3 regions of the Micromonospora sp. L31 genome follow, and region 3 is predicted to be linked to each of the others. Evidence: riboswitches for the same ligand, from Rfam matches in the RefSeq annotation. Region 3 holds a riboswitch; each other region holds the start of a gene.

Region 1 (9,438 bases), on a different contig from region 3:
GGCAGCAGGTCACGGTAGGCGACTGGCAGGTCCGGGTTGAGCACCACCACGTCGGCCGGGATCAGCTCGCCGTCGGCGGTGAGCACGCCGGTGGCCCGGCCGTTGGCGGTCTCCACCCGGGTCACCGTGGTGCCGTAACGGAACTGCACGCCGTGCTTCTCGGCGGCGCCGGCCATGCCCCGGGAGACCGCGTGGATGCCGCCGCGCGGGAAGTAGACCCCGGCCACCGAGTCGAGGTACGCGATGACGCTGTAGATGGCCAGCGCGTCGTGCGGCGCGAGGCCCGCGTACATCGCCTGGAAGGAGAAGATGCGCTGGGTACGCGGGTCCCGGAAGAATTGGTTGATCTTCGTCTGGAGTCGCCGGAACGCGCCGTTGGCCAGCAGCTTCACCAGGTTGGCGGTGAGCAGGTCGGTCGGGGCGTCCAGGTTGCGGTCGATGAAGTCGGTCCGCTCCCAGTGCCACAGGTTGCGCGCGTAGTCCACGAAGCGCAGGTAGCCGTCGGCCTCGCGGGGGCCGCACACCCGGGCGATCTCGGCGGCCATCCGGGTGGTGTCGGTGATGACGTCCAGCGTCGAGCCGTCGGGGTAGTAGGCCCGGTAGGCGGGGTCGACCGGGGTGAGGTCCAGCCAGTCGTCGAGCTCCTCGCCGACCGCGCCCAGTGCCTCGGCGATCAGGTCGGGCATGGTGAGCACGGTGGGGCCGGTGTCGAACTCGTACCCCTCGACGGCCAGCCGGCCAGCCCGGCCGCCCGGCACCGGCTCGCGCTCCACCACGGTCACCTGCCGGCCGCTGCCGGCCAGGTGCAGCGCGCACGCCAGCCCGCCAAGGCCCGCGCCGACGACCACCACCCGGTCGGTACGCCCGTTCACGGTCCGCACGTGACCACCTCCTTCGCAAGGTCGCTCATCATGCCCGCCGCCTGGTCGCGGCGGTGGCGAGGCCGGTCAGCGCGGTGCGCGCGGTCTCGTCGATCGACGCGGTGTGCAGCGCGGTCAGCGCCTCGGACACCCGGTCGGAGATCATCCGCTCCACCCGGGACACCGCCCCGGTGTCGGCGACCAGTTCGGCGAGCCGGGCCACGTCCCGGGCGCCGGTGACCCGGCCGGCCCGCTCCAGCGCCCGCCGCTGGCCGGGGGTGGCCAGTTGGCGGGCCAGCAATAGCAGCGCGGTCGGCTTGCCGGTACGCAGGTCGTCGCCGGCCGGCTTGCCGGTGGTCGCCGGTTCGCCGTAGACGCCGAGCAGGTCGTCGCAGAGCTGGAACGCCTCCCCGACGGCCAGGCCGTAGCGGGTGTACGCGGCGATCAGTGGCGCGTCGGCGGCGACACCGGCCAGGCAGGCGCCGAAGAGCAGCGGGCGCTGGACGGTGTAGCTGGCGGTCTTGTAGCGGGCCACCCGCAGCGCCCGGTCCACCGACCAGTTCGCCGGATCGTGTTCGCCCAGCACGTCGAGGTACTGCCCGGCGATCGTCTCGATCCGCATCTGGTCGTAGCAGCGCCGCACCTCGAACAGCCGGGCCGGCGCCACGGTGGCATGGCTGAGCAGCCGATCGGCCCAGACCAGGCAGAGGTCGCCGACGAGCACGGCCACCGCCTCGCCGAACCGGGCCGGGTCGCCGGCGTACCCGGCGGCGACGTGCCGGGCGGCGGCGGCCCGGTGCGCGGTGGGCCGGCCGCGCCGGGTGTCGGAGCCGTCCATCACGTCGTCGTGCACCAGCGCGAAGGTGTGCAGCAGCTCCAGGGCGGCGAACGCCGGCAGCACCGTCGGCAGCGGTTCCGCGCCGCCGACCACCCCGCGCCAGCCCCAGTACGCGAAGGTCGGCCGGACCCGCTTGCCGCCGGCCAGCACGCAGTCGCGCGCGGTGGCCGCGAAGCCGCCCATCGCCGCGTCGATCTCGGTGAGTGAGCCGACCTCGGCGGCCAGGAACGCCGCCAGGGTGTCGTCCACCCCCTTGATCAGCTCTTTCGTGAACGCGGCCAGTACGCCGCGGACCGGATCGTCCGTCGCTCCCGGCTGTGCCGGCGCGACGCGGAGCGCATTACCCGCGACTGCGTCGTTGGCCATGGGAGCGAGCGTACCCTAGGGTTACGAGTTGCGTCGATTGCTGCGTCGAATTCGAGGAGGGCCGGTGGACACCGATCTCACCGCTGCCTATGCCCGCTGCCAGGAGCTGCACCGACGGCATGGTCGCACCTACTATCTCGCCACCCGGCTGCTCCCCGCGTGGAAACGACGTCATGTGCACGCCCTGTATGGATTCACGCGCCACGCCGACGAGATCGTCGACCGCACCGAGGAGCTGCCGCCCGCCGAGCGCGCCGCCCGGCTGGACGAGTGGTCGTCGGAGTTCGTCGCCGGCCTGCACGGTGAGCCGGTCGACGACCCGCTGCTCCCGGCCGTGCTGCACACCATCGCCGTTTTCGATCTCGACCGCGCCGACTTCGCGTCGTTTCTGCGCAGCATGGCGATGGACCTGACCGTGCTGTCGTACCCGACCTACGACGACCTGCTCGACTACATGGAGGGCTCGGCGGCGGTCATCGGCACCATGATGCTGCCGATCCTCGGCAGCTCCGACCCGGCGGCGGCCCGCGAGCCGGCCCGCCAGCTCGGCTTCGCCTTCCAGCTCACCAACTTCATCCGGGACGTCGCCGAGGACCTCGACCGGGGCCGCACCTACCTGCCCGACGAGGACCTGGCCAAGTTCGGCGTCACCCGCGACGACCTGCTCGCCGCGAAGGAACAGGCCCGCAGCACACCGAGGATCCGGGACCTGATCGAGTACGAGGTGAGCCGCGCCCAGGCGCACTACGCGGCCGCCGCACCGGGCATCACCCTGCTCAACCCCGCCTCGCAGGCGTGCATGCGGACCGCGTACGCGCTCTACGGCGGGATCCTCGACGAGGTCGCCGCGCAGGGCTACGACGTGTTCGTCCGCCGGGCGCTGGTGCCACAGCACCGCCGGCTGGCGGTGGCCGCCCGGGCCCTGCTCACCCCGACCGGCAGCCCGGTCGCCGTACCCGGGCCGAGCCTGGTCTCGCAGTGAGTACGCCGACCGCGGTGAGCGCTGTTCACCCGCGACCTGCGGGTGCACGACCACCCGGCGCTCGCCACCGCCTGCGCGGCGTTCGACCGGGTGGTGCCGCTGTACGTGCTCGACCCGGCGCTGGCCGACAGGTCGCCGAACCGCACCCGGTTCCTGCATCAGTGCCTGGCCGAGCTGCGCGAGGAACTGCGCCGGCGCGGCGGTGACCTGGTGGTGCGCCGGGGCGACCCGGTGGCCGAGACGATCCGGCTGGCCCGGGAGGTGGGCGCCGAGGGGATCGGACGGCGGGTACGTCCGGCGGTGGGTTCCCGAACTGGCGTCGGTGGCGGGGAAGGCGGTGCACCAGCCGTGGCGGCTCCCCGACGACGTACGCCGGAAGCTGGACTATCCGCCGCCGCTGGAGGTGCCCGGCGCCGACCCGGTCTGGATGCGCTGACCCATGCGCGGGCGGCGACTCGCCATGGTGCGCGCCCACGGGGGTTGCCCCACCCGCGACGGCCACCGAGAGCATGTACTGGCCGTGAGAGTGTCGCTTCCATCGGAGCACCTGCTCAGACGCTTTGCTCTGCTGCCTCCCCGGCAACAGCAACCCTCGGTAACGGTCCCTGACCCCCGCCGCCAGGGTGGCCCTGAGTGGATGCGCTGCTCAGTGCAGGTGTCGCCGTGGCGGCAGCAGAGCAAAGCGTCCGAGTGGCAATGCGGGGGAATCCTGGGCTGTCACGGTGGGTGATGCTTGGTGCTCGTGACGCAGGGTCATGCTGCCGCCGAGGTCAGAGGCAGGAGTGCAGCACCTCGACCAGTTCGTCCACCCGGTCGTGGTCGGCCAGGTGGGCCGTGGCGTAGGCGAAGACGTAGCCCCGCTCGGGGTCGGCCCAGGCGCTGCTGCCGCCGATCCCGCCCATGCCCCAGCTCCCGTCCGGCTCGCGCTGCATCCCCAGCGTCCAGCAGGCCCGGCGATCGAGCACCAGGTCGGGGCCGTCGTACTGGACCCGGGTGGCCTCGGCGACCAGTTCGGTGCTGAACAGGCGTACCCCGTCGAGGGTGCCGTCGGCGGCGAGGCCCGCGTAGAGCCGGGCCAGCGCGGACGCCGTGGCGTGCAGGTTGACCGCCGGGACCAGCGCGCCCCGCCAGAGCGGGCTGTTGACCACCGCCAGGTCGAGGCCGCCGGGTGGGTTGCTCAGCGCCCGGGCCCGCAGCGACCCCGGCTCACCCAGCATCCGCACCGGCCAGGCCGGATCGCCGTACGACAGGTCCACGCACCGCCGCTGGTCCGCCGCCCCGAGTCCGAAGCCCAGGTCGAGGCGCCACGGATCGGCAATCTCCTCGGCCAGGAACCGCCCCACCGACCGCCCGTCGACCCGACGGACCAGCTCGCCCACCAGGTGCCCGTACGTCCAGGCGTGCTCGCCCGCGACGCTGCCCGGCTCCCACTCCGGGTCGGCGGCGGCCAGGTCGGCGCAGAGCAGCTCCCAGTCGGCGACCGCCTCGGCCGGCCGGGCCACCGGGAAGGTCGGCAGGCCGGCGGTGTGGTTCAGCACCTGGCGGACCGTGGCGGGGGCGTGGAACCCGGGCCAGTGGGTCGCCACCGGGTCGTCCAGGTCGAGCCGACCCCGGTCGACGAGCAGCAGCAGGCAGAGCGCCGCGACGGGCTTGCCGACCGAGTAGACGTTCACCAGCGTGTCCGGCCGCCACGCCCCGCGGCTGTCGGCACCCAGGTCGACCACCGGGTGGCCGTCGTACCAGATGGTCAGGCCGGCGCCGGTCTCCCGGCCGGTGGCCAGCAGATCCTGGAAGCAGTCGCCGACGGGGGCGAAGCGATCGGGCATGCGGCCACCGTAGGCGGTAGGAATGATTACGGGCGCGGGAATTCTGGTGCGGTCGCTGGCCGGCGTCCGGTGGCTGGGGAATGCTGACGGCATGGCGGAGCCGGAAGTGGTGGACGTGGTCGTGGTCGGGTTGGGCGTCGGCGGCGAGGAGGTGGCCGGGCGGCTCGCCGAGGCCGGCCTGAGCGTCGTCGGCATCGAACGGGACCTGGTCGGCGGGGAGTGCCCGTACTGGGGGTGCATCCCCAGCAAGATGATGATCAGGGCGGCGAACGCGCTCGCCGAGGCGCGGCGGGTCAACGAGCTGGCCGGTTCGGCCCAGGTCCAGCCGGACTGGGCGCCGGTGGCCAAGCGGATCCGCGAGGAGGCCACCGACACCTGGGACGACACGGTGGCGGTCGACCGGTTCACCGGCAAGGGTGGGCGGTTCCTGCGCGGCAGCGCCCGGCTCGACGGCCCCGGCCGGGTACGCGTCGGCGACCAGGTCATCCAGGCCCGGCACGGGATCGTGTTCGGCACCGGCACCCGGCCGTCCGTGCCGCCGATCGAAGGGCTGGCCGACACGCCGTACTGGACGAACCACCAGGCGATCGAGGTCGAGGAGCTGCCCGAATCGCTGCTCGTGCTCGGCGGGGGCGCGATCGGGCTGGAGCTGGCGCAGGTGTTCGCCCGGTTCGGCGTACGGGTGACGGTGGTCGAGGCGGCGGACCGGGTGCTCGCGGTCGAGGAGCCCGAGTCCTCCGAGGTGGCCGAGAAGGCGCTGCGCGCGGACGGGGTGGAGATCCGCACCGGCGTCAAGGCGGACCGGGTCAGCCACGACGGTGGCACCTTCACCGTGCACGCCGGCGACGACGCGTTCCACGCGGAGCGGTTGCTGGTGGTCACCGGGCGTCGCGCGCACCTGGAGGAGCTGGGCCTGGACACGATCGGCGTGGACCCCGGGCAGCGCTACCTGCCGGTCGACGGGCAGATGCGGGTGACCGACGGTGTCTGGGCGGTCGGTGACGTCACCGGCGAGGGGGCCTTCACCCACATCGCGATGTACCAGGCGGCGATCGTCATCGCCGACGTGCTGGACCGCACCCGACACGCCGACGGTGGCCCCGACCCGAGCGGGACGGCCAGCGTGGTGGGCGGTGCGATGGGCGCGGCCAGCGCGGTCGGCGGCGCGATGACCGCGACCGGCCCGAGCGGTGCCGCCGGTACCCTGCCCCGCGCCGACTATCGGGCGCTGCCCCGGGTCACCTTCACCGATCCGGAGGTCGGTGCGGTCGGCCTCACCGAGCACCAGGCCCGCCAGCGCGGCATCAACGTGCAGGTCGGCATCGCCCAGCTGTCGTCGTCCGCCCGGGGTTGGATCCACAAGGCCGGCAACGACGGCTTCATCAAGCTCGTCGCCGACGCCGACCAGGGCGTGCTGGTCGGCGCGACCTCCGTCGGCCCGGCCGGCGGCGAGGTGCTGTCGGCGCTGGTGGTGGCGGTGCACGCGGCGGTGCCGTTGAGCCACCTCCGACACATGATCTACGCGTACCCGACGTTCCACCGGGCGATCGAGGACGCCCTGCGCGACCTCAGCTGACGGCGCCGTGGCGGCCGGCGCCGGCGGCGAACCGGGCCGCGCCGGCTGCCGCGTCCGTGTCCAGCGACCGCATGCCGTACGCCAGCTCGGTGGCGAGCGCCTCCGGCTCGGTCAGGCCGGCGGTGGCGAGCACCGACGCGCGGTCGTTGCGCAGGCAGGTCTGCGGGTGGCGGGCGATCTCGGCGGCCAACCGCTCGGCCTCCGCCCGCGCCTCACCCGGCGCGACCAACCGGTTGACCAACCCCATCGCGTACGCCTCCTCGGCGGGCACCGGGCGACCGGTGAGGATCAGGTCCATCGCCCGGCTCTCCCCGATCAACCTCGGCAGCCGGACCGTCCCGCCGTCGATCAGCGGTACGCCCCAGCGCCGGCAGAACACCCCGAGCACCGCGTCGGACTCGGCGACCCGCAGGTCGCACCAGAGCGCCAGCTCCAGGCCGCCGGCCACGGCGTACCCGGAGATCGCGGCGACGACCGGCTTGGACAGCGGCATCCGGGTCGGACCCATCGGGCCGTCGCCGTCCGGCTCGACCCGGTTGCCGCTGGGCGTGCCGATCACCTTGAGGTCGGCGCCGGAGCAGAACGTGCCGCCGGCGCCCCAGAGCACCGCGACCCGGGCCTCCGGGTCGGCCTCGAAGGCGCGGAACGCGTCGGCGAGCGCCCGCGCGGTGGGACCGTCGACGGCGTTGCGCGACGCCGCCCGGTCGAGGATCACCGTGGTCACCGGTCCGTCGTGCGTGACGTGTACGGCCATCGGCACAGCATGCCGCCCGGCGGCGCCGGCACGCCAGGGCGTGCCGGCGCCCGATGGGCCACTAGTATCGCGACGGCAACGATCATGCGAGGTGCCCCGCGTGCGCGGGGAGAATCGGGAAGCCGGTGCAAATCCGGCACGGGCCCGCCGCGGTGACCGGGGAGCCACCGTCCACGCGCGAGAGCGCAGCCACTGGCCGTACGGCTGGGAAGGCGGGCGGCCAGGCGTCGATCCGGGAGTCCGAAGACCGGCCTCGCGTCGACCGCCCACCCGTCCGGGGTGGGCCTTGCGCAGCGGGAGCCTGCCGTGGACCTCTACACCGCCATCCACCGTCGCCGGGACGTCCGGGCCCAGTTCACCGGGGCGCCGGTGCCGGACGACACCCTGCACCGCGTCCTCGACGCCGCGCACGCCGCGCCCAGCGTCGGCTACTCACAGCCGTGGGACTTCGTCCTGGTCCGGGACGCCGGGCTGCGCCGCCGCTTCCACGAGCACGTCCGGACGGAACGGGACACCTTCGCGGCCACCCTCTCCGACGAGGCGGCAGCACGGTTCGCCCGCATCAAGATCGACGGTGTGTTGGAGTCGAGCCTGTCGATCGTGGTGACCTACGACCCGTCGCGGGGCGGCCCGGCCGTGCTGGGCCGGCACGCCATCGCCGACGCCGGCCTCTACTCGGTCTGCCTGGCCATCCAGAACCTCTGGCTGGCCGCCACCGCCGAGGGCCTCGGCGTCGGCTGGGTCTCCTTCTACCGGGAGCCGTTCCTGGCTGACCTGCTGGGCATTCCCGCCGGCATCCGGCCGGTGGCCTGGCTCTGCGTCGGGCCGGTGACGCACCTGGAACAGGTGCCCGACCTGGCCCGGCACGGCTGGCGGCAGAAGCGCCCGCTGGCCGAGGCCCTGCACACCGACCGGTGGACAGGCAGTCGCTGACCCGTCGCGAACTGTGTGAAGAGTTGTGGTCGTCCCAGCGACGACAACTCTTCACGCCACGCTGACCGTGGGCAGGCCGAGCCAGGCCGCCAGCGCCGCCAACTCGGCGTCCACCGCCGCGGTGACGGCGGGGTCGAACGGGACGTCCTGGTGGATGGCGTGCACCCGCAGGATGCCGGCCCGGTGGTCGGCCGTGGCGTCCACCTTGCCGACGAGTCGGTCGTGGTGCAGCACGGGCAGTGCGAAGTAGCCCCAGCGGCGCTTCGCCTTCGGCAGGTACATCTCCAGGACGTACTCGAAGTCGAAGAGCTCCCGGGTCCGCTTCCGGTCGTGGACCAGCCGGTCGAACGGCGACAGCAGCGCGGTACGGCCGGCGAACGGCTGACCGACGGCCGCCGGGTCGACCCGCCACCCGCCGGCGGTGCCCTCGACCTGCGCCGGTTCACCGGCCTCCCCGACGACCGACGCCCGGGCGATGCCCAGCGAACGCAACCGCCGCTCGTCGCGCGTCCGCCGGGCCTCGTCCGCCGGGACGGCCGCCGTGCCGGCCGGGTAGACCCGCTCGGCCAGATCCCACCGGCGTTGCCGACCGACCCGGTCGGAGACGGCGATCTCGCCCCGGGCGGCGAGGATCTCCAGCAGTTGGGTGACGTTGCGGTTGTTCGTCCAGCCGGTCGACGGCCACGGCACCACGCTGCGGTCCGGCACGTCCCGGGAGAGCAGCGGGCCGGAGTCGCGCAGCAGGTCGAGCACGAACCGGTGGAACGTGGCGTTCGCCGCCAGCCAGGCGTGCTTGCGCGAGCCCTCCGGCGGCCACGCCGCCATCTCGGCGAGGTGCAGCCCGAGGTCCGCCGTCGGCCGCACCATGGCCTGGTGCTCGAACATGGTGCGGTCCCGCTCCACCGCCTGTCGCAGGTGGTCCGGCCGGTACCCGGCGCCCAGCCGCGTCCACGCGACGAGGTCGGCGCTGGGCGCCACGGCGGCCGTCGGATCCAGTTGCAGGAACGTCAACCTGTTGACCACGGTCAGCAGGTCCGGCGGGCGGTGCGCGTCCAGCAGTTGGGCGCGCACCGCGATCCGCCGGGCGTCGACCCGATCGAGCCGGTGGACAGGCATGAGCCGAGGCTATGCGCCCTCAGAAGTCGTCGTCCAGGCTGACCTCACCGCCGACGGCCACCTGGTACGCGGACACCCGCCGCTCGAAGAAGTTGGTCAGCTCCTGCACGTCCTGCAACTCCATGAACGGGAACGGGTTCGTCGACCCGTACGCGGGCGGCAGGCCGAGCCGGGCGAGCCGGGCGTC
Region 2 (9,438 bases), on a different contig from region 3:
CCGCTTCAGGTCGGCGACCAGGTGCCGGTTGACCTGGAGGAACTCCCCGGAGAGGGTCTCCCGCTTGAAGACGTTGGAGACCAGCGGCTCGACGCACTCGGCGCAGCCGGCGATCGAGGCGATGGTGGCCGTCGGCGCGATCGCCACCAGCAGCGAGTTGCGCAGCCCGTGCCGGGCCACCCTCTCCCGCAGCGCCGCCCACGCCTCCGGCCGGGTGGGCCGGGCGTCCGGCCAGTGGTCCGGGTGCAGCACCCCGCCGGCTGCCCGGGTCAGCGGGTACGCCGGGTGCGCGCCCTGCTCCGCCGCCAGGTCGGCGGAGGCGTCGTACGCGGCCAGGGCGATCTCCTCGGCGATCCGGGTGGACAGGGCCAGCGCCTCCGGCGAGTCGAACGGCAGTCGCAGCGCGGCGAAGACGTCGGCCAGCCCCATCACGCCCAGCCCCAGCGGCCGCCACCGCCGGTGCGCGGTGGCCGCCTGCTCGGTGGGGAACCAGTTCCGGTCGATCGCCCGGTCCAGCGCCCCGACCGCCAGCCGGACCGTCGTGGCGAGCTTGGCGAAGTCCACGCCACCGTCGACCAGGTGGGCGGCCAGGTTGACCGAGCCGAGCGTGCAGACGGCCGTCTCGTCGTCGCTGGTCACCTCCAGGATCTCGGTGCAGAGGTTGGAATGGTGCACCACACCCCCGCCCGCGCCGACCTGGTTGCAGGTGCGGTTCGCCGCGTCCTTGAACGTCATCCAGCCGTTGCCGGTCTGCGCCAGGGTGCGCATCATCCGGCCGTACAGGGTGCGGGCCGGCAGCGTTCGCACCGCCTTGCCGGCCGCCTCCGCCGCCCGGTAGGCGGCGTCGAACTCCGCGCCCCACAGGTCGACCAGCTCCGGCACCTCCTTCGGGTCGAAGAGCGACCAGTCGGCGTCCGCCTCGACGCGGCGCATGAACTCGTCCGGCACCCAGTTGGCCAGGTTCAGGTTGTGCGTACGCCGGGCCTCGTCGCCGGTGTTGTCCTTCAGTTCCAGGAACTCCTCGATGTCGGCGTGCCAGGTGTCCAGGTAGACGCAGGCCGCGCCCTTGCGCCGGCCGCCCTGGTTGACCGCCGCGACGCTGGCGTCGAGGGTGCGCAGCCAGGGCACGATGCCGTTGGAGCGGCCGTTGGTGCCCCGGATCAGCGACCCCCGCGAGCGCACCCGGGACCACGAGATGCCGATTCCACCGGCGAACTTGGACAGCCTCGCCACCTGCGTGTAGCGGTCGTAGATCGAGTCCAGCTCATCGCGGGGCGAGTCGACCAGGAAGCAGGAGGAGAGCTGCTGGTGCCGGGCGCCGGCGTTGAACAGCGTCGGCGAGCTGGGCAGGTAGGCCAGCCGGGACATCAGCCGGTACAGCTCGCCGGCCTGCTCGACGGTGTCGGACAGGCCGGTGGCGACCCGCAGCCAGAAGTGCTGCGGCCGTTCGAGCACCGCCCGGCTGCGCGGGTGGCGCAGCAGGTAGCGGTCGTGCAGGGTGCGCAGTCCGAAGTACTCGAAGGCGTCGTCGCCGGCGTGGTCGACCAGGGCGTCGAGGGCGGCGGCGTGCGTCGCGACGAAGCCGGCGAAGCCCGGGTCCAGCAGGCCCTCGGCGTACGCGGCGGAAACGCTGTCGCTGAAGCTGTCGATGCCCTGGCCGGTGGTCTCGTCGGCGATCCGCCCGGCGAGCAGGCGGGCGGCCAGCCGGGCGTACCCGGGCTCCTCGGCGGTGAGCCCGGCCGCCGCCGCGATGGCCAGCCGGGTCAGCTCGTCGGTGTCCGCGCCGGCGGTGCGACCCGACTCGACCAGGGCGAGGATCCGCTCCGGGTCGGTGTCGGGCAGGTCGTGGTGGTGCTGGTGCAGGAGGTCCCGCAGTGCCCCGACCGGGGGTGGGGCGATGGTGGATGACGCCGTCACGTGCTCTCCTGGGTGGTCGGTGTGGACCGCGGGAGGGCACGACGGCACGCCGGATCGCCACCGGTCGGTGTGCCGGCGGTGCTCCGTACGGCTCGACGGCCCTCCCACGAGGCCCCGAGGTGGTCCGCGTGCCCGGTGGGCACGCCCTGCTGGCAGGTCTTCGGACTCGCGGGCAGACGCGTCCGGCGCGTTCGCCTACTGGCCGTCGCTTCCCGGGCCCCGTCGGGCCCAGTGCTCGTGACGGCGGTCGTTCTCGCTCACCGCTGCGGGGCAGTCCCGGATTCGCACCGGGTTCCCTGTTCGGCGCGACGCCTGGCGGACGTCGACGCCTGGCGGACCCTTGGGGGGTAGCACCAGCAGTAAAAGTGATCCTAGATGTAGTGGGTCGCAAAAAGCCAACACACCATATGCTGTGGGCGTGTCGCATCGGCGGAGAAATATGCGCCGCGTACAACCTGGACGGTGCCCGACCCCGTCAGCGGGGTGAATGTTCACGGACGGGGTGGGTGGATGCGGGCGGACCTGGAACAGGAGTACGTCGAGTACGTCACGTCGCGGCTGCCGGCGCTGCGCCGGATCGCCTGCCACCTGACCGGGGACGCGCACCGTGGCGACGATCTCGTCCAGACCGCCGTCACCCGGCTCTACGTCGGCTGGCGGCGGGCCCGCGAGGCGGACAACGTCGACGCGTACGTGCGTACCGTGCTGGTCCGGGTCTTCCTCGACGAGAAGCGCCGGCTCTGGTCCCGGGTCCGCCTGGTCGACACGACACCCGAGCCGGCGCCCGCCCCGACTGGCGACGCGGTGGAGGACCGGGAGCTGCTGCACGCCGCGCTCGCCCAGGTGCCGCCCCGGCAGCGGGCCGTGCTGGTGCTGCGCGCGCGCCGTCGCCCGGCGGATCGCCCTCGAACTCCGCTACGCCGTGGATTGGCCCCTCCGGCTGCCGGTGCGCTTCGCCACGCCCCCGGCCGGCCTGAAGCCGATGGCGTACCTGATGAGCAGGAGGGCGAACGACCGCTGGGACGTGGAGCTGTCCTACGGCGCGGTCATCGGCGATCCCACCTCCCGCATCAACGGCCACCCCGCCCGCCGCACGTCCTCCCTGGACGGCGGCGCGAGCCTCCAGGTCTACGGAGTCCAGGGTCTGTACGTGGAAATGACCGCGCACGACAAGGCCACCCTGCGCAAGCTCGGCGGCAACCTGGACGGCCTCTTCCGCAGCGCCACCTTCCACCCGGAGGCCCACGACTGGCGCTGATTTCGGCCGGGCGGCGGAATTCGTCCCCGCCGCCCGGTTTGCGACCGCATCTGCCGGGAAGTCGGGGAACGTGCGAGCGCTGATGAACAAGATCGAGCAGAACGCCGCGCTGGACCCGGTCGGCGATCGACTCCAGCGGGCCGTCCAGTCGACCCTGCGCGGGCAGCGGGTCCGTGACCTGCTGCACGGCGTCTGGCTGGGCCATCCGCTGCACCCGGCGATGGTGCAGGTGCCGGTGGGCGCGTGGATCAGCGCCGCCGTGCTGGACCTGCTGCCCGGTCAGCGCCGGGCCGCGACCACCCTGGTCGGGCTGGGTACGGTGAGCGCCCTCCCGGCCGCCGTCGCCGGGCTGAACGACTGGGCCGCCCTGGCCCGGGACCAGCGCCGGGTCGGGCTGGTGCACGCCGCCTCCAACTCCGTCGCGCTGGTGTTCTACGCCAGTTCGCTCGCCGCCCGGATGCGCGGCCGGCACGGCATGGGGCGGGTGCTGGCGTACCTGGGGCTGAGCGCGGCCAGCACCGGGGCGTACATCGGCGGGCACCTGGCGTACAAGCAGGGTGCGCAGGTGAACCAGAGCATCTCCGAGCTGCACCGGATGACCGACGAATGGAAGGCCATCGCCGACCTGGCCACGCTGCCGCAGCGCGAGCTGATCACCCGCGAGGTCGACGACGTCTCGGTGATCCTCTACCGGCACGGCGACGACGTCACCGTGATGCTGGAACGCTGCCCGCACCAGAGCGGCCCGCTCGGCGAGGGCGAGGTGCAGGAGATCGAGGGCCACGCCTGCGTGGTCTGCCCCTGGCACGGCTCCACGTTCCGGCTCAACGGCGGCGAGGTCGTGCACGGCCCCGCCGCGAACGACCAGCAGCTCCTGCCGACCCGGGTGGTCGACGGAATCCTCCAGACCAAGCTGCCCTGACCTCCCACCGGGCACCTGGCCGGACCGCGGTGGCCCGGGCCGGGCGGCCCGTCGGCTCACGGCATTGCGGGCACGGCAGGGTGCCGTGGCCCGGGCCAGTGACCTGCCGGTTCCGGTCGCGAGCGCCGCAGATCACGCCGCCCGCTGTTGTTGGGCGCGGCCGGGTGCGCGTACCCCTGGTCAGTCACGGCGGTGGCGAGCGCGGGCGGCCGCGACGGCCCGGGCCGGGCGGCGGCGCAGCCCGAGCACCGCGCCGATCTGCGCGCCGACGATGCTGGCCACGGCGAGCACCGCGGAGACCGCCAGCGGCCGGTTCATCCCGTCGTCGTCGGTGGCCCGGGAGGCCCCGGCCGCCATCGCCGGGGGTGCCCCCGCCGGCCGCTCCACCTGCGGCGGCATCGTCCGGGGTGCCGGCTGTCCCGGCGTCGCGCCGGTCCCGCCCGGTCCGACCTGACCGCCCGGAGCACCCGGCCCGGCCTGCTCGTCGGGGACCGGCGACCCGATGCCGCCGGGGGACCCCTTCGGCGAGCCCGGGGACGCGGCCGGCGGCTGGGGCGACGGCTTGCGCGGCGTCGGCTGTCCGGCCACCAGCCGGCCGGTCGCGTGCGTGCGTGCACCGCCGTCCTCCGCCCGCGCCGGCAGCTTGATCAGCTGGCCCGGCCGGATCCGGTCGGCGTCGTGCAGCCGGTTGAGCCGGGCCAGCTCCTGGTAGCGGTCGAAGTCGTCCAGGTAGCGTTCCGCCACCTCGCCCAGGTAGTCGCCCTTGGCGACCCGGTACACCGGCGGGGCCGGCTGCGGCCGGACAGCCTCGGCGCCGGCACCCTCGGGGACCGCCCCCGTCGATCCGACGGGCGGCGCCGCGAGGACCACCGTCGCGCCCGTCGCCGGCATTGCCGCGCCCGTCGCCGGGAGCCCGGTGCCGGCCGTCGCCGGGTACGTCATGGCCGCCGCCGCGCTGGCCGCCGGGCTCGCCGCGATGATCAACGCGACCGACCCGACCAGCGCCGCCGCCGCCCGTTGCTGCCGGCTCATCCCGGGCAGCCGGGGCGCCGGCCGCCGGGTCGCCTGCGCCGCCAGCTCCACCAGCACGGAGAAGGCGAACGTCGCCCAGCCGAACCAGCCGACCACGGCCAGCGCGCGCAGGAACAACCGACCGTCGTCCCGGCTGGTGAGCGCCGTGCCCACCTCCGACAGGCTGGGCAGGTGGTCGGGCAGCGGATTACCGGCGAAGGCGAGCAGCGCCACCGGCGCGCCCACCAGCAGCGCGACCAGGACGACCAGCGACCCGAAGCCGGTGAGCAGCTGGCCGGTCCGCCGAACGGCGGAGCCACGCGGTGCGGTCATGGCGGCCTTCCCTTCCTACGGTGCCCCGGTGAGTGCCCGCGCAGTGGCCTCACCCGAGACGGTGACGGTGTCGTCCATGCCGAAGAGGCCGAGCATGTGCCGGCGGTAGGTGACGGTGACGCGTACCCGGATCTGCTTCTCGCCGTCGATCACGGGGAAGCTCACCGAGTGCCTGGTCGCGCCCGCCGCCGAGAGGTAGTCGCGGACGGCCGCCCGCGCGTCGCCCTCGTCGATTTCCTTCGGGCCGCCCTCGATCGCGCGGGCCCGGTCGACGGCCTGGCCGCCGCTGCGGGCCGCCTCGGCAGCGAGGTCGTCGGCGCGTTGCAGCGACCGGAGCTGACCGGCGCCGTCGTACGCGACGCCGATGACCGCGAGCACGCCGGTCATCGCGACGGCCAGGAACAGGCTCACCCGTCCCTCGTCGCGGCCGGCCCGACGGGCGGTCATCCCCGGCTCCGGTAGCGGTCCAGCGGGGAGGTGAAGATCGCCGCGGCGGTGGTCCGCAGCGGCATCCCGGGCAGCGCCGGCAGCCGCAGGTCGCGGTGGGACACCACGCAGGTCACCGAGACGGTCACGCTCGCCGGCTGCCCGGCCGGGCTGCGGTACGCCGCGTCGAAGCTGGTCGACCGGCCACGTACCGAGCCGCTGAAGGTCATCCGGGGCGCGCCGGCGCAGTTCAGGCGTCGCCAGTCGAGCTGGCGGCGGACGGCGTCGCGGGCCGCGTCGCGGGCGGTGCCGGCGTCCCGGGAGATCGAGGCGGCCCGGGCGGCGTCGTGGGCGGCCGCCTCCACCGCCTCGTCGGCGATCGCGGTGCGCCCGGTCACCCCGGCCAGCACGATCAGCGCGATGAACGCCGGGGCGAGCACCGCCACCTCGATGGAGACCGAGCCCCGGGCGCGGCCGTCCGCGACGGCGGTCACGGGTTCGTCCAGCGTTCGACGGTGCCGTGCGCGGTCTGCCGGACCCGGAAGCTGACGCCCGGGATGACCGACAGGGACCGGCCGGTGACCGTGCAGGTGACCTCGGTGGCCCCGGTGACGCAGGTCGGCCCCGGGCTGTCCCAGCCGACGAGCCAGTCACCGGCCGCATTGAGGAACCGGGTGGCCCGGGCCTCGCCCGCCCCGGCCGGCGCCTGGAGCACCCGCTGCGCGTTCACCCCGCTCTGCGCGGCGTTCAGCGCCGTGGACCGGGCGACGAACCACGCGGCCACCTGGACGGAGGCGAAGAGCAGCACCAGCACCGCCGGCATGACGACGGCCAGCTCGACCGGGTTCGCGCCCCGGTCCGTACCCCCGGCGGCGAGGCGTCGCCGCACGGCCCGCACCACGCCACGCACGGCGACCGGCACGCCCCGACCGGCCGCGCCGTTCCGGGCGGCCCCGCCGTTCCGACCGGCTCTGCCGTTCCGGTCGGGCCGGCCAGGCCGGGTCGCCTGGTCAGGCTGTGCGGCGCGGCCGGACCGGATCGGGTGGCAGGGCCCGGCGGTGTCGGGGGTTCCGACGGCGCGCGCGGTCCGGGTCGCCGGCCCGGGGTGCGGACGGCCGGACGCGCCCCGGGACCGGGCGGTGGGGGCCGCCCGACCGGCCCGGGGTGCGTCCGGCCAGCTCATCGGAGGGGTCACGGCGCGGTGGGGACGCTGTCCATCCAGTCGGTGGCCCGCGTCATCACCAGACCGGTGACCGCGATCGCCGCCGCGACCAGGCCGAAGATGATCACGGCGGTCGGCACCGGGCTGTCGCCCCGGTCCCCCTCGCGGCGCAGCTCCGCCAACCGTGCGGCCAGCGTGACGTGCAGGTAGGCGATCAGTTGCATGGCGTGCTCCTTGTCGGGGTGGGGACCTACAGGCGGGCCACGAACGGGTAGAGCATGAAACCGAGCAGGACGAAGACCAGCAGCGAACCGGGGATGTCCAGCCGGCTGGTCACCCCCTCGGCGCGGGCCAGGTTGTCGGTGCGGATCTGGTCCCGCAGCGAGTCGGCACGACTGCGCAGGGTCTCGTGGACCTGCGCGCCCTCGCTGCCGGAGGAGCGCATGATCGCCCCGACGTCGCCCAGTTCCGGGATGCCGATCCGCTCGGCCAGCTCCTGGAGCTCGTCCCAGGGCGAGTGCATCTGCATCTGCGCGATCCGCAGCGACTCGCGGATCCGGTCGAAGACCCAGCCGTCGCAGACCGCCGCCGCCCGTTCGAGCGACTGCACCGGGCCGTGCGCCGCCGACAGTTGCAGCGCCACCAGGTCGAGATAGGTGCAGACGGCCGCGCGGAACTCGTCGCGTGCGGCGTCCGCCCGCGACAGCACCGCGCGGTGCGCGAGCAGCCCGCAGACCAGCGCCATCCCGATGCTGCCCAGCACCGGTACGACCACCGGCAGGCGTACCCCGCCGAGGAAGAGCACCGCCCCCAGCACGGTCGGGGTGGCCAACCCGATCAGGGCGGAGACCAGCACCGACAGGGCGTACTGCTCAGGGGACTTGTCGATCAGCGCGAGCTGCCGGTGCGGCGGGCTGAGCCAGCGGGAGAACCCGCCCAACCAGTCCAGGCCCCGGCTCGGGGCGACGGTGCCCGGGGGCTGGTGCAGCCGGCGCAGCGCGGGGCCGAGCGCCGGGGCGGCCGGCAACGCCTCCCGGACCGCCAGGAACAGGCCCAGCCCCACCGTCGCCCCGCCGAGCACGGCGACCGCGAGCTGCCAGTTGACGATCACGCGATCGCCTCCTCCGGGTCGGGGGCCGGGAGGAAGCGGGCCGGCGGCGGAGGCTGACTCATCGACCGCACCCAGATCAGCAGCCCGACGAAGGCCGCGCTGAGCACCGCCATCACCAGCTGCCCGAACACGGTGCCGTACGGGCGGACGTACTCGGTGTTCAGCAGCCCGTACGCCAGCACGGCCAGGGTCATCCCGGTGAGGAAGCGGACCGCGAACCGGGGCTGGGTGCGCTTGGCCTCCACCTCGCGCCGGGTGCCCACCTCGGCGGCGGCGGCCGAGGCGATCGAGCCGAGCACGTCACCGAGGCGTTCGCCCCGGTCGGTCAGGTGCAGGATCAGCGCGGCCACCACCTGGTCGCAGACCGGATCGCCGATCTCGTCGGCGAAGGCGAGCAGCGCGGTACGGGCCGTCCAGCCGGCCTGGAGGCGGGCGGCGAGCAGCCGTACCTCCTCCTGGATCTCCTCCGGGACGGTGGCGATGGTGCCGATGATCGCCTGCTGGAGGCCCTGCCCGGTGGCGGAGACGTCCTTCAGCCGGCGGGTCCACTCGCCGACCGCCTCGATCCGGGCGATCGCCCGCTCCTCGGCTCGGCCCACCGAGAACAGCCAGGGGACCCCCGGCACGGCCACCGCCACGATCAGCCCCACCACCGGCAGCCCGGTGAGCAGGAAGGCCAGCGCGCCCGCCGCCACCGCCACCGCCAGCCGGACCTGGTGCGCCCGCTGCGCGCGGCGGCCCGCGCCCGAGCCCAGCCAGAGCCGGCGCAGCCCGCGCCCGGCCCCCGGCGCAGAACGTGCGGGCGCCCGGGTGCCGACCAGCGCGACCACGGCCAGCACCAGGCCGGCGACGCAGGCCGCCCCGGAAACGACGGCGATCAGCTCGATGTTGGTCACGGGGTCGGCTCCGTTCGCGGCTGCGGGGCTCGCCACCCCGGCGCACTCCGCGCGCTCACCGGAGCGCTCCCGTCCATCCCCGAGCCGACGCCCGCGCTCACCGGCGCACCGCCGGGCCCAGTCGGCTGTGCCGGGGGCGGCGCCAGGCGCCGGTGCCGGCCTCGATGAAGCGGGTCAGCAGCCGGGCGTCGTAGCCGACCCGCAGCAACTGGTCGCGGATGCGTTCCGGCAGGTGGCGGGGGACGGCCCGGCCGTCCGGGCCGGGGCCGAAGACGCTGGTGGTGACGATCCGGTTGCCCTCGCCGACCCCGATCACCTCCTCCACGTGGGAGACGAACCGGTGCTTGCGCCCGCCGATCGCGGTCTCGTCCTCGACGGTCACGTAGACGATCAGGTCGAGGG
Region 3 (9,438 bases):
CGCCACCATCCTGCTCGCCGCCTTCGGCGCGGCGGTGGCGGTGCTGGCCGGCTCCGGGCCGGTCGCGATCGCCGGGGTGGCGCTCTGGGGGCTCGGCGCCTCGCTGGGCTTCCCGGTGGGGATGAGCGCCGCCGCCGACGACGAGGAGCGGGCTCCGGCGCGGGTCAGCGTGGTCGCGGTGCTGGGCTACACGTCGTTCCTCGCCGGGCCGCCGCTGCTCGGCCTGCTCGGCGACCGGGTCGGCATCCTGCACGCGCTGCTGGTCGTGCCGCTGCTGCTGCTGCCCACCCTGGCGCTGGTGCCGGTGACCCGGCCGCCGGCGCACCCCGCCAGCAGATAGAACCTAACAGCGGCCGGCCGTGGCCGGTATCGGGTACGCGGCCGACTGCGCAGCCCAGCCGTGCTGGCTAGGGTCGCCGGATGCCTACCGAAGAGATCACCGCCGGCGCCGCGGGCAGCTGGACCCTGGGCGACCGCGTCGTCCGCCGGATGGGGTTCGGCTCGATGCGGACCACCGTCGACCCCCATCCGGACCGCGCGGTGCGGGTGCTGCGCCGCGCCGTCGAGCTGGGCGTGAACCACATCGACACCGCCGCCTTCTACGTCTCGCCCGGCGGCACCCTGAACGTCGGCACCGGCCCCGCCCGGTACGCCACCGAGCTGATCCGCGCCGCGCTCGCCCCGTACCCGGAGGACCTGGTGATCGTCACCAAGGTCGGCTTCTCCTACGACCCGGCGACCGGCCTGCGCGAGGAGGCCACGCCGGCCCAGCTGCGCGCCCAGGTCGAGGAGAACCTGCGCCGGCTGGGCCGCGACCACCTCGACGTGGTGAACCTGCGGATCGTGAAGCGCCCCGGGCGGGACTCGGTGGCGGAGTCCTTCGGCGCGCTGGCCGAGCTGCGCGACGCCGGGCTGATCCGCCACCTCGGCCTGTCCAACGTCCGCCTGGACCACCTCGACGAGGCGCAGGCCATCGCCCCGGTGGTCTGCGTGCAGAACAGCTACGCCGTCGACAACCGGGGCGACCAGGACGCGCTGCTGCGCGAGTGCGGGGCGCGCGGGGTGGCGTACGTGCCGTTCTTCGCCCTCGCCGGCGTCCGGCGGGAGGCGGGCGCGGCGGCCGAGCACACCGCCGCCGTCCACGAGATCGCGCGGGCCCACGGCGCCACGCCGCACCAGGTACGCCTCGCCTGGACCCTGCACCAGGGGCCGCACGTGCTGGCCATCCCCGGCACCGGCGACGAGGCGCACCTGATCCAGAACGTCGCGGCCGGCGCGCTGCGGCTCTCCGCCGAGGAGCTGGCCGCGCTCGACTGAGCACGCCCGGTCAGCTCACGCTCACCCGCCTCGCAGCCGACTGTCAGGTGACGGTGCTCCACTGGAGGGACGCCGAGGAGAGGAGCGGGCAGATGGGCTGGTTCAGCCGGCGGTCGCGGGCCGCCGTCCCCACCCCGACGAAGCTCGACCGGGAGGCCACCCGCGAGGACCTGGCCGCGCTGGAGGAGTTCGTGACGAGCCGGCAGGGCGTGGAGTTCTACCTGGAGCCGGAGACCACCGCCACGGACACCACGGTGGTGGCGATCGCCCACGACGGCGAGTGGATCCGCCGCCGGACCGGCTCGCCGCAGGTGGCGGCGAAGCTGGCCGGCCGGCACGCCGTGCCGCTCTACGAGGCGGCGAAGACCGGCTACCCGGAGCGGATGCGGGTCTGGAACCGGGCCCACCCGGAGCGCCGGATGCGCTGACCGCTCACCCCTCGACGGCGGCGCGGGCCTCGTCGAGGGTCATCGGGTCGGCGTGGCTGGAGACGTACCAGTGGTAGCGGTCGTCGAGCAGCCGGCGCACCAGCGCCAGGTCGGGGCCGTCCCCGTCCTGGCGCAGGTGCATCGGCGGCGGGTAGAAGCAGTCGCCGAGCAGCATCACCGCCGAGTCGGGCACCAGCACCACGGTCGAGTCGGGGGCGTGCCGGCCGCCGACGTGGCGCAGCCGTACGCCGGTGGGCAGCTCCAGCTCGTCGGTGAAGGTGCGGGTGGGCGGCAGCACCGCGAAGTCGTCCCAGGAGTCCATGGCCAGGGCGCGGGCCCGGAAGCTGGGGCCGAGTCGCGGCTCGGCGCGGACCTGCTCGCGCAGGTAGCGTTGACTCCACGGGCGGGCCGCCTCGGCGCGCAGCGGCGCCTCCCCGGCGACGTGCCCGACGATCTCCACGCCCGGCCAGGCGCAGGCGCCCCACACGTGGTCCCAGTGGTGGTGGGTGTAGACCAGCCAGCGCGGCTCGGGCAGCCCCGCCGCCGTCAGCGCGGCGCGGATCTCCCGGGCGTGGCCCGGGCTGTGCCCGGCGTCGACCAGCACGCCGCCGCGCTCGTCGGTGATCAGCGCCACGCTCGGTTGGATGGTGCCCGGGTCGGGATCGCCCGGGTAGAGCCAGACCCGGCCGGCGAGGTGGTGGAACGTGGGCTCGGCGATGGCTGGGGTCCTTTCCCGATCGACCGGCGATTCTTCGGCCGGCGGGACCGATCGTAGGCGTTCGGCCCCCGGCCGATGGCCCCGCCGTCGACGCTGACCGGCGGATACCCGCCCGCACCGTCCCCTTTGCTCTGCTGCCGCCGCGGCAACAGCGAAGCGCTCCCAGTGGTGCCTCCGAGGCAGCAGAGCAAAGGGGGCGCGACATCGAGGTCGGACATTGTCCGAAGTGCGGGGACGGTCGCTGATGATCGTCGGGCTTCGATGGGCCGGCCCGCCCGGCGCGAGCCGGGGCGGCGTTGACCCGGTGCCGAGGGGTGTGGCAGCATTCGCGGCCTGACGGCAGTGAAGGAAGTCGGTGCGATTCCGGCGCGGTCCCGCCACTGTCACCGGGGAGCGATCCCCCCTTGCGAGTCACGGCCGTGTTCCTGCGGTTGGAAGGCCGGGGGAGAGCGTTGATCCGGAAGCCAGGATACTTCGGCCGTCGGAGCGACCCCAGGGCGTGGACACCCGAGGAGGACCCCGATGACGCGCAGCGTCTCCACCGCCGACGAGCCCCGTCGTACCCGTTCCGGGCGCGCTGACGCGCCCCTGCCCGGCCGCGCCGTCGCGCCGGCCGACCGTCCGGACACCCCGTCCGGCGCCCGCGCCCCGCGTTCCGCCGTTCACCGCTGACCGCCGCACCGTGCCGCCCACCGGTCCATCGCCGGTGATCCGCCCGGCGGCCCGTCGTACCCGCTGAACCGCGCCCGTCCCCTCGCCTCGCCCGACCGGCCCCGCGCCGGTCCGGGCGTCACTCTCCGGAGCCGTCCGTGCGCATCCTGCTGCTCTCCACCGCCGACACCGACCTGCTCGCCGCCCGCGCCAGCGGCGCCGACTACCGGCTGGCCAACCCCGCCCGGGTCGCCGCCGACGCCGTGCCGGCGCTGCTCGACGGCGTCGACCTCGCCGTCGTACGCCTGCTCGGCGGCCGGCAGGCGTGGCCGGACGGGCTGGCCGCCGTGCTCGCCTCGGGCGTGCCCACGGTGGTGCTCGGCGGCGAGGCGGTGCCCGACGCGGAGCTGATGGCCGCCTCCACGGTGGCCTCCGGAGTGGCCACCCAGGCGCTGTCCTACCTGGTCGAGGGGGGTCCGGAGAACCTGGCCGAGCTGGCCCGGTTCCTCTCCGACACGGTGCTGCTGACCGGCGAGGGCTTCGACCCGCCCGCGCCCACCCCCGCGTACGGGGTGCACGGCGACCGGGCCGCCGCGGTGTCGACGGCGACCCGCCCCACCGTCGGGATCGTCTTCTACCGGGCGCACGCCCTCGCCGGGAACACCGGCTTCGTCGACGTCCTCGCCGACGCGGTCGAGGCGGCCGGCGGCGACCCGCTGCCGATCTTCTGCGGCTCGCTGCGCGGGCTCACCCCCGGCGACGGGCCGCTGCCCCTCTTCGCCCGCTGCGACGCCCTGGTCGTCACCGTGCTCGCCGCCGGCGGTGCCGTCGCGGCGGACGCCTCCGGCGGGGGCGACGAGGATGCCTGGGACGTCGGCGCGCTCGCCGCCCTCGACGTGCCGATCGTGCAGGCGCTCTGCCTCACCAGCACCCGCGAGCAGTGGGCCGGCAGCGACGCCGGACTTTCCCCGTTGGACGCCGCGATGCAGGTGGCCATCCCCGAGTTCGACGGGCGGATCGTCACCGTGCCGTTCTCGTTCAAGCGCGTCGACGCCGACGGGCTCTCGGTCTACGCCGCCGATGCGGAGCGGGCCGCCCGGGTGGCCGGCATCGCCGTCCGCCAGGCCCGGCTGCGGCACGTGCCCAACGCCGACAAGCGCCTCGCCGTCGTGCTCAGCTCGTACCCGACCAAGCACTCCCGGGTCGGCAACGCGGTCGGCCTGGACACCCCCGCCTCGGCGGTACGGCTGCTCGCCGCCCTCGCCGACGCCGGTTACGACCTCGGCGACGAGCCGGTCCCCACCGACGGGGACGCGCTGATCCACGCGCTGATCGCCGCCGGCGGGCACGACGTCGAATGGCTCACCCCCGAGCAGCTCGCCGCCGCCGAGGCGCGGGTACCCGGGCAGACCTACCGGCGCTGGTTCGCCCGGGTGCCGGCGCCGCTGCGGGACCGGATGCGCACCCACTGGGGCGAGCCGCCCGGCGAGCTGTACGCCGACGGCGGCAACCTGGTCCTGGCCGGGCTGAGCTTCGGCAACGTGGTGCTGATGATCCAGCCGCCGCGTGGCTTCGGCGAGAACCCGATCGCCATCTACCACGACCCCGACCTGCCGCCCAGCCACCACTACCTGGCCGCGTACCGCTGGCTGGCCGCGCCGGTGGCCGACGGCGGCTTCGGCGCCGACGCGGTGGTGCACCTCGGCAAGCACGGCACGCTGGAATGGCTGCCCGGCAAGGGGCTCGGCCTCGCCGCCGACTGCGCCCCCGACGCCGTCCTCGGCGACCTGCCGCTGGTCTACCCGTTCATCGTCAACGACCCCGGCGAGGGCACCCAGGCCAAGCGCCGGGCGCACGCCGTCGTCGTCGACCACCTCGTCCCGCCGATGGCCCGCGCCGAGACGTACGGCGACCTGGCCAAACTCGAACAGCTCCTCGACGAGTACGCCACCGTCCAGGCGCTCGACCCGGCCAAGGTGCCGACCGTGCGGGCGCAGATCTGGGAGCTGGTCCGGGCCGCCGAGCTGCACCACGACCTGCACACCGATGACATGCCGGCCGCCGACGACTTCGACGACTTCGTGCTGCACCTCGACGGGTACCTCTGCGAGGTCAAGGACGTGCAGATCCGCGACGGGCTGCACATCCTCGCCGAGGCGCCCACCGGCGAGGCCCGGGTCAACCTCGTCCTCGCCGTGCTGCGCGCCCCCCAGGTCTGGGGCGGCACCCGCGCCCTGCCCGGCCTGCGCCAGGCGCTCGCCGCCGCGTACGGGCTGGACGAGCAGGACCTGCTCGCCGAGCCGGGACGGCGGATCGCCGTGCCCGAGCCGCTGACCGAGGCGGCCGACGGGCCGGCCGCCACCGCCGCCGACGCCGTCGACCTGGTCGAGGCCCTGGCCCGCCGGCTGGTCGTCGGCATGGAGACCCTCGGCTGGGACGCCGACAAGGTCGACGCGGTGGTCGAGGAGGTCACCGGCCGGGCGATCGGCGACGCCGCCGACGTGCTGCGCTTCGCCGCCCGCGAGGTGGTGCCCCGGCTGGCCCGGACCACCGACGAGATCGACCGGGTGCTCGGCGCGCTGGACGGCCGGTTCGTGCCGCCCGGCCCCTCCGGCTCACCCACCCGCGGCCTGGTCAACGTGCTGCCCACCGGCCGCAACTTCTACTCCGTCGACCCCAAGGCCATCCCGTCCCGCAACGCCTGGGACGTCGGGGTGGCCCTCGCGGACTCGCTGCTCGCCCGGCACCTCGCCGACACCGGCGCGTACCCCCGCTCGGTGGGGCTCACCGTCTGGGGCACCAGCGCCATGCGTACCCAGGGCGACGACATCGCCGAGGTGCTGGCCCTGCTCGGCTGCCGGCCGACCTGGGACGACCGGTCCCGGCGGGTCACCGGCGTCGAGGTGGTGCCGCTGGCGGAGCTGGGGCGTCCCCGGGTGGACGTGACCGTCCGCATCTCCGGCTTCTTCCGCGACGCCTTCCCGCACGTCGTGGCGCTGCTCGACGACGCGGTACGCCGGGTCGCCGCCCTCGACGAGCCGGCCGGGGAGAACTTCGTCCGGGCCCACGTGGACGCCGACCTCGCCGAACACGGCGACGCCCGCCGGGCGACCGCCCGGATCTTCGGCTCCAAGCCGGGGGCGTACGGGGCGGGGCTGCTGCCGCTGATCGACGCCCGGAACTGGCGCACCGACGCCGACCTCGCCGAGGTGTACGCCGTCTGGGGCGGCTACGCCTACGGCCGGGACCTGGACGGGCGGGAGGCGCGCGCCGACATGGAACGCTCCTTCGCCCGCATCGCCGTCGCCGTGAAGAACCAGGACACCCGCGAACACGACATCGTGGACTCCGACGACTACTTCCAGTACCACGGCGGGATGGTGGCGATGGTCCGCCACCTCACCGGCGCCGCGCCCGCCGCGTACGTGGGCGACTCGGCGATGCCGCACGACGTACGCACCCGCACCCTCGGCGAGGAGACCCGGCGGGTGTTCCGGGCCCGGGTGGTCAACCCGAAGTGGATCGCCGCGATGCGCCGGCACGGCTACAAGGGCGCGTTCGAGCTGGCCGCCACCGTGGACTACCTGTTCGGCTACGACGCCACCGCCGGCGTCGTCGACGACTGGATGTACGAGCACCTGGCCGCCGCGTACGTCTTCGAGGAGACCACCCGGGAGTTCCTGGAGCAGTCCAACCCGTGGGCGCTGCGCGGCATCACCGAGCGGCTGCTGGAGGCCGCCGACCGGGGCCTGTGGGCGGCGCCCGAACCGGCCACCCTCGACCGGCTCCGCGAGACGTACCTGGCCAGCGAGGGCGACCTGGAGGACCGGCAATGAGTGGCTACCCGTTCAGCGCGGTGCTCGGCATGGACGACATGCGCCTGGCCCTGCTGCTCAACGCCGTCTCCCCGGCCATCGGCGGGGTGCTGGTGCGGGGCGAGAAGGGCACCGCCAAGTCCACCGCCGTGCGGGCTCTCGCGGCGCTGCTGCCCCCGGTCGATCGGGTCGCCGGCTGCCGCTTCGCCTGCGACCCGGCCGCCGCCGACCCCGCCTGCCCGGACGGGCCGCACCCGGCCGAGCCGGCGGCCGAGCGCCGCCCGGCCCGCCTGGTCGAACTGCCGGTCGGCGCCGCCGAGGACCGGGTGGTCGGCTCGCTCGACCTGGAGAAGGCCCTCGGCGAGGGGGTACGCGCCTTCGAGCCGGGCCTGCTCGCCGCCGCCCACCGCGGCGTGCTCTACGTCGACGAGGTGAACCTGCTCCACGACCACCTGGTCGACCTGCTGCTCGACGCCGCCGCGATGGGCCGCTGCCACGTCGAGCGGGAAGGCGTCTCGGTCAGCCACGCCGCCCGGTTCCTGCTGGTCGGCACGATGAACCCGGAGGAGGGGGAGCTGCGCCCGCAGCTGCTCGACCGGTTCGGGCTCACCGTCGCCGTCGGCGCCAGCCGCGACCCGGCCGTCCGCGTCGAGGTGGTCCGCCGCCGGCTCGCCGCCGACGCCGACCCGGCCGGGTTCGCCGCCCGGTGGGCCGACGCCGACGCCGAGATCGCCCACCGGGTCGCCGCCGCCCGGCGGCGGCTGGACCGGGTACGGCTGCCCGACGCCGCGCTGCGCCAGATCGCCGAGGTGTGCGCCGCGTTCGACGTGGACGGGATGCGCGCCGACATCGTCACCGCCCGTACCGCCCTCGCGCACGCCGCCTGGCAGGGCCGGGACCGGGTGGGTGCCGAGGACGTCCGGGTCGCCGCCCGGCTCGCACTGCCGCACCGTCGCCGCCGCGACCCGTTCGACAGCCCGGACCTGGACGAGAAGCGCCTGGACGAGGCGTTGCGGCGGGCCCAGGACGAGCACCCGGACGACGACCCGCCTGGCGGCGGCCCGGCTGGCGGTGCCGGCCCCCAAGACGGTCCGGACGGCCCCGGCGGGGGCGGGGGCGAGGGCGGCCACCCGGCCGGCGGCCACGCCGACGACCACGGTCCCGGCGGTTCGGGCCCGGCAGGGCGCGGCGAACCCGGGTCGACCGAGGCCGACGACGACGGACGCTCCGGCGAACGGAACGACCGCCCCGACCCGGCCGGCCGCAGCGACGGCGGCTGGCCGGCGGACGACGACGACCGGTGGCTGGACCGTACCGACGGCGGTCCCGGCGACGGCCCCGACGGCGGCGACGGCCACGGCTCCCGCCCCGGAGGCGACGCGGGAGACGGCCGGACCGAGGGCCGGCCGGCGAGCGGGGCGCAGCCGGTGGCCGTACCCCAGGGTGGGTTGCGGGCCCGGCTGCTCACCGCGCCCGGGATCGGCGACGGCGTGCCGGGACGGCGCTCCCGCGCCCGGACCGGGCGCGGCCGGACCACCGGCGAGCGGGTGCCGGCCGGTCGGCCCGGCGCGCTGCACCTGCCGGCGACGCTGCGGGCCGCCGCCCCGCACCAGCCGGGCCGGGGCCGGCGCGGTGGCCCGCTGCTGCTGCGCCCGGACGACCTGCGCGAGGCGGTCCGGGAGGGACGCGAGGGCAACCTCGTGCTGTTCGTGGTCGACGCCAGCGGGTCGATGGGCGCCCGGCAGCGGATGTCCGCCGTCAAGGGCGCGGTGCTCGCCCTGCTCACCGACGCCTACCAGCGCCGGGACAAGGTCGCCGTGATCGCCTTCCGGGGCGCCGGCGCGCGTACCCTGCTGCCGGCCACCTCCTCGGTGCTGGCCGCCTCGACCCGGCTGGCCGAGCTGCCCACCGGCGGGCGCACCCCGCTGGCGGAGGGGCTGCTCGCCGCCGCCGAGCTGCTGCGGGTGGAGCGGCTGCGCGACCCGAAGCGCCGCCCGCTGGTGCTGGTCGTCACCGACGGGCGGGCCACCGCCGGCGACCGCCCGCTGGACCGGGCCGCCCGTGCCGCGGCGGTGCTCGCCGCCACCGGCGCGCCCAGCGTGGTCGTCGACTGCGAGTCCGGCCCGGTCCGGCTCGGCCTCGGTCGCCGCCTCGCCGCCCAGCTCGGCGCGGACCACCACCGCCTCGACACGGTCGCCACCGACCCCCTCCGCCAACTCGCCACCGGTCGGGCCTGCGCCTGCCGTGCCGGCACCCACCACAACTGCGCGAACGGACCCGCCACCACGACCAGAAGGAGCGCCTGATGCCGCAGGGCAAGCCGTCCACGGTGCCCGCCGACGGGCTGACCACCCGGCAGCGGCGCCACCGTCCGTTGCTGGTCGTGCACACCGGACAGATGAAGGGGAAGTCCACCGCCGCGTTCGGGCTGGCGCTGCGCGCCTGGACCGCCGGGCTGCCGATCGGGGTGTTCCAGTTCGTCAAGAGCGCCAAGTGGCGGGTCGGCGAG

Evidence for each region. Region 3 has a riboswitch for cobalamin ahead of cobN (cobaltochelatase subunit CobN). Riboswitches for the same ligand answer to the same signal wherever they lie in the genome.
Region 1: another riboswitch for cobalamin. It lies ahead of bluB (5,6-dimethylbenzimidazole synthase); the one in region 3 lies ahead of cobN (cobaltochelatase subunit CobN).
Region 2: another riboswitch for cobalamin. It lies ahead of ACTMS9_RS01385 (ribonucleoside-diphosphate reductase subunit alpha); the one in region 3 lies ahead of cobN (cobaltochelatase subunit CobN).

Annotation. Positions count from the first base shown of each region.
Region 1 is NZ_JBQHDC010000001.1:262,978-272,415, forward strand. It holds gene crtI (phytoene desaturase family protein) at 1-881, opposite strand, end outside; gene ACTMS9_RS01335 (polyprenyl synthetase family protein) at 910-2,064, opposite strand; gene ACTMS9_RS01340 (phytoene/squalene synthase family protein) at 2,129-3,046, shown strand; partial or broken gene ACTMS9_RS01345 (deoxyribodipyrimidine photo-lyase) at 3,068-3,328, shown strand; gene ACTMS9_RS01350 (hypothetical protein) at 3,369-3,482, shown strand; gene ACTMS9_RS01355 (serine hydrolase domain-containing protein) at 3,817-4,872, opposite strand; gene ACTMS9_RS01360 (dihydrolipoyl dehydrogenase family protein) at 4,964-6,448, shown strand; gene ACTMS9_RS01365 (crotonase/enoyl-CoA hydratase family protein) at 6,441-7,202, opposite strand; cobalamin riboswitch at 7,275-7,472, shown strand; gene bluB (5,6-dimethylbenzimidazole synthase) at 7,509-8,135, shown strand; gene ACTMS9_RS01375 (DNA glycosylase AlkZ-like family protein) at 8,187-9,251, opposite strand; gene ACTMS9_RS01380 (ribonucleotide-diphosphate reductase subunit beta) at 9,271-9,438, opposite strand, start outside.
Region 2 is NZ_JBQHDC010000001.1:273,690-283,127, forward strand. It holds gene ACTMS9_RS01385 (ribonucleoside-diphosphate reductase subunit alpha) at 1-1,899, opposite strand, end outside; cobalamin riboswitch at 2,052-2,287, opposite strand; partial or broken gene ACTMS9_RS01390 (sigma factor) at 2,428-2,652, shown strand; gene ACTMS9_RS01395 (hypothetical protein) at 2,840-3,175, shown strand; gene ACTMS9_RS01400 (Rieske 2Fe-2S domain-containing protein) at 3,258-4,097, shown strand; gene ACTMS9_RS01405 (LysM peptidoglycan-binding domain-containing protein) at 4,278-5,441, opposite strand; gene ACTMS9_RS01410 (hypothetical protein) at 5,457-5,888, opposite strand; gene ACTMS9_RS01415 (TadE/TadG family type IV pilus assembly protein) at 5,885-6,361, opposite strand; gene ACTMS9_RS01420 (TadE/TadG family type IV pilus assembly protein) at 6,358-6,789, opposite strand; gene ACTMS9_RS01425 (hypothetical protein) at 7,059-7,253, opposite strand; gene ACTMS9_RS01430 (type II secretion system F family protein) at 7,280-8,137, opposite strand; gene ACTMS9_RS01435 (type II secretion system F family protein) at 8,137-9,036, opposite strand; gene ACTMS9_RS01440 (CpaF family protein) at 9,134-9,438, opposite strand, start outside.
Region 3 is NZ_JBQHDC010000004.1:69,796-79,233, reverse strand. It holds gene ACTMS9_RS13115 (MFS transporter) at 1-340, shown strand, start outside; gene ACTMS9_RS13110 (aldo/keto reductase) at 421-1,317, shown strand; gene ACTMS9_RS13105 (hypothetical protein) at 1,410-1,745, shown strand; gene ACTMS9_RS13100 (MBL fold metallo-hydrolase) at 1,750-2,379, opposite strand; cobalamin riboswitch at 2,784-2,960, shown strand; gene cobN (cobaltochelatase subunit CobN) at 3,273-6,950, shown strand; gene ACTMS9_RS13090 (putative cobaltochelatase) at 6,947-9,235, shown strand; gene cobO (cob(I)yrinic acid a,c-diamide adenosyltransferase) at 9,235-9,438, shown strand, end outside.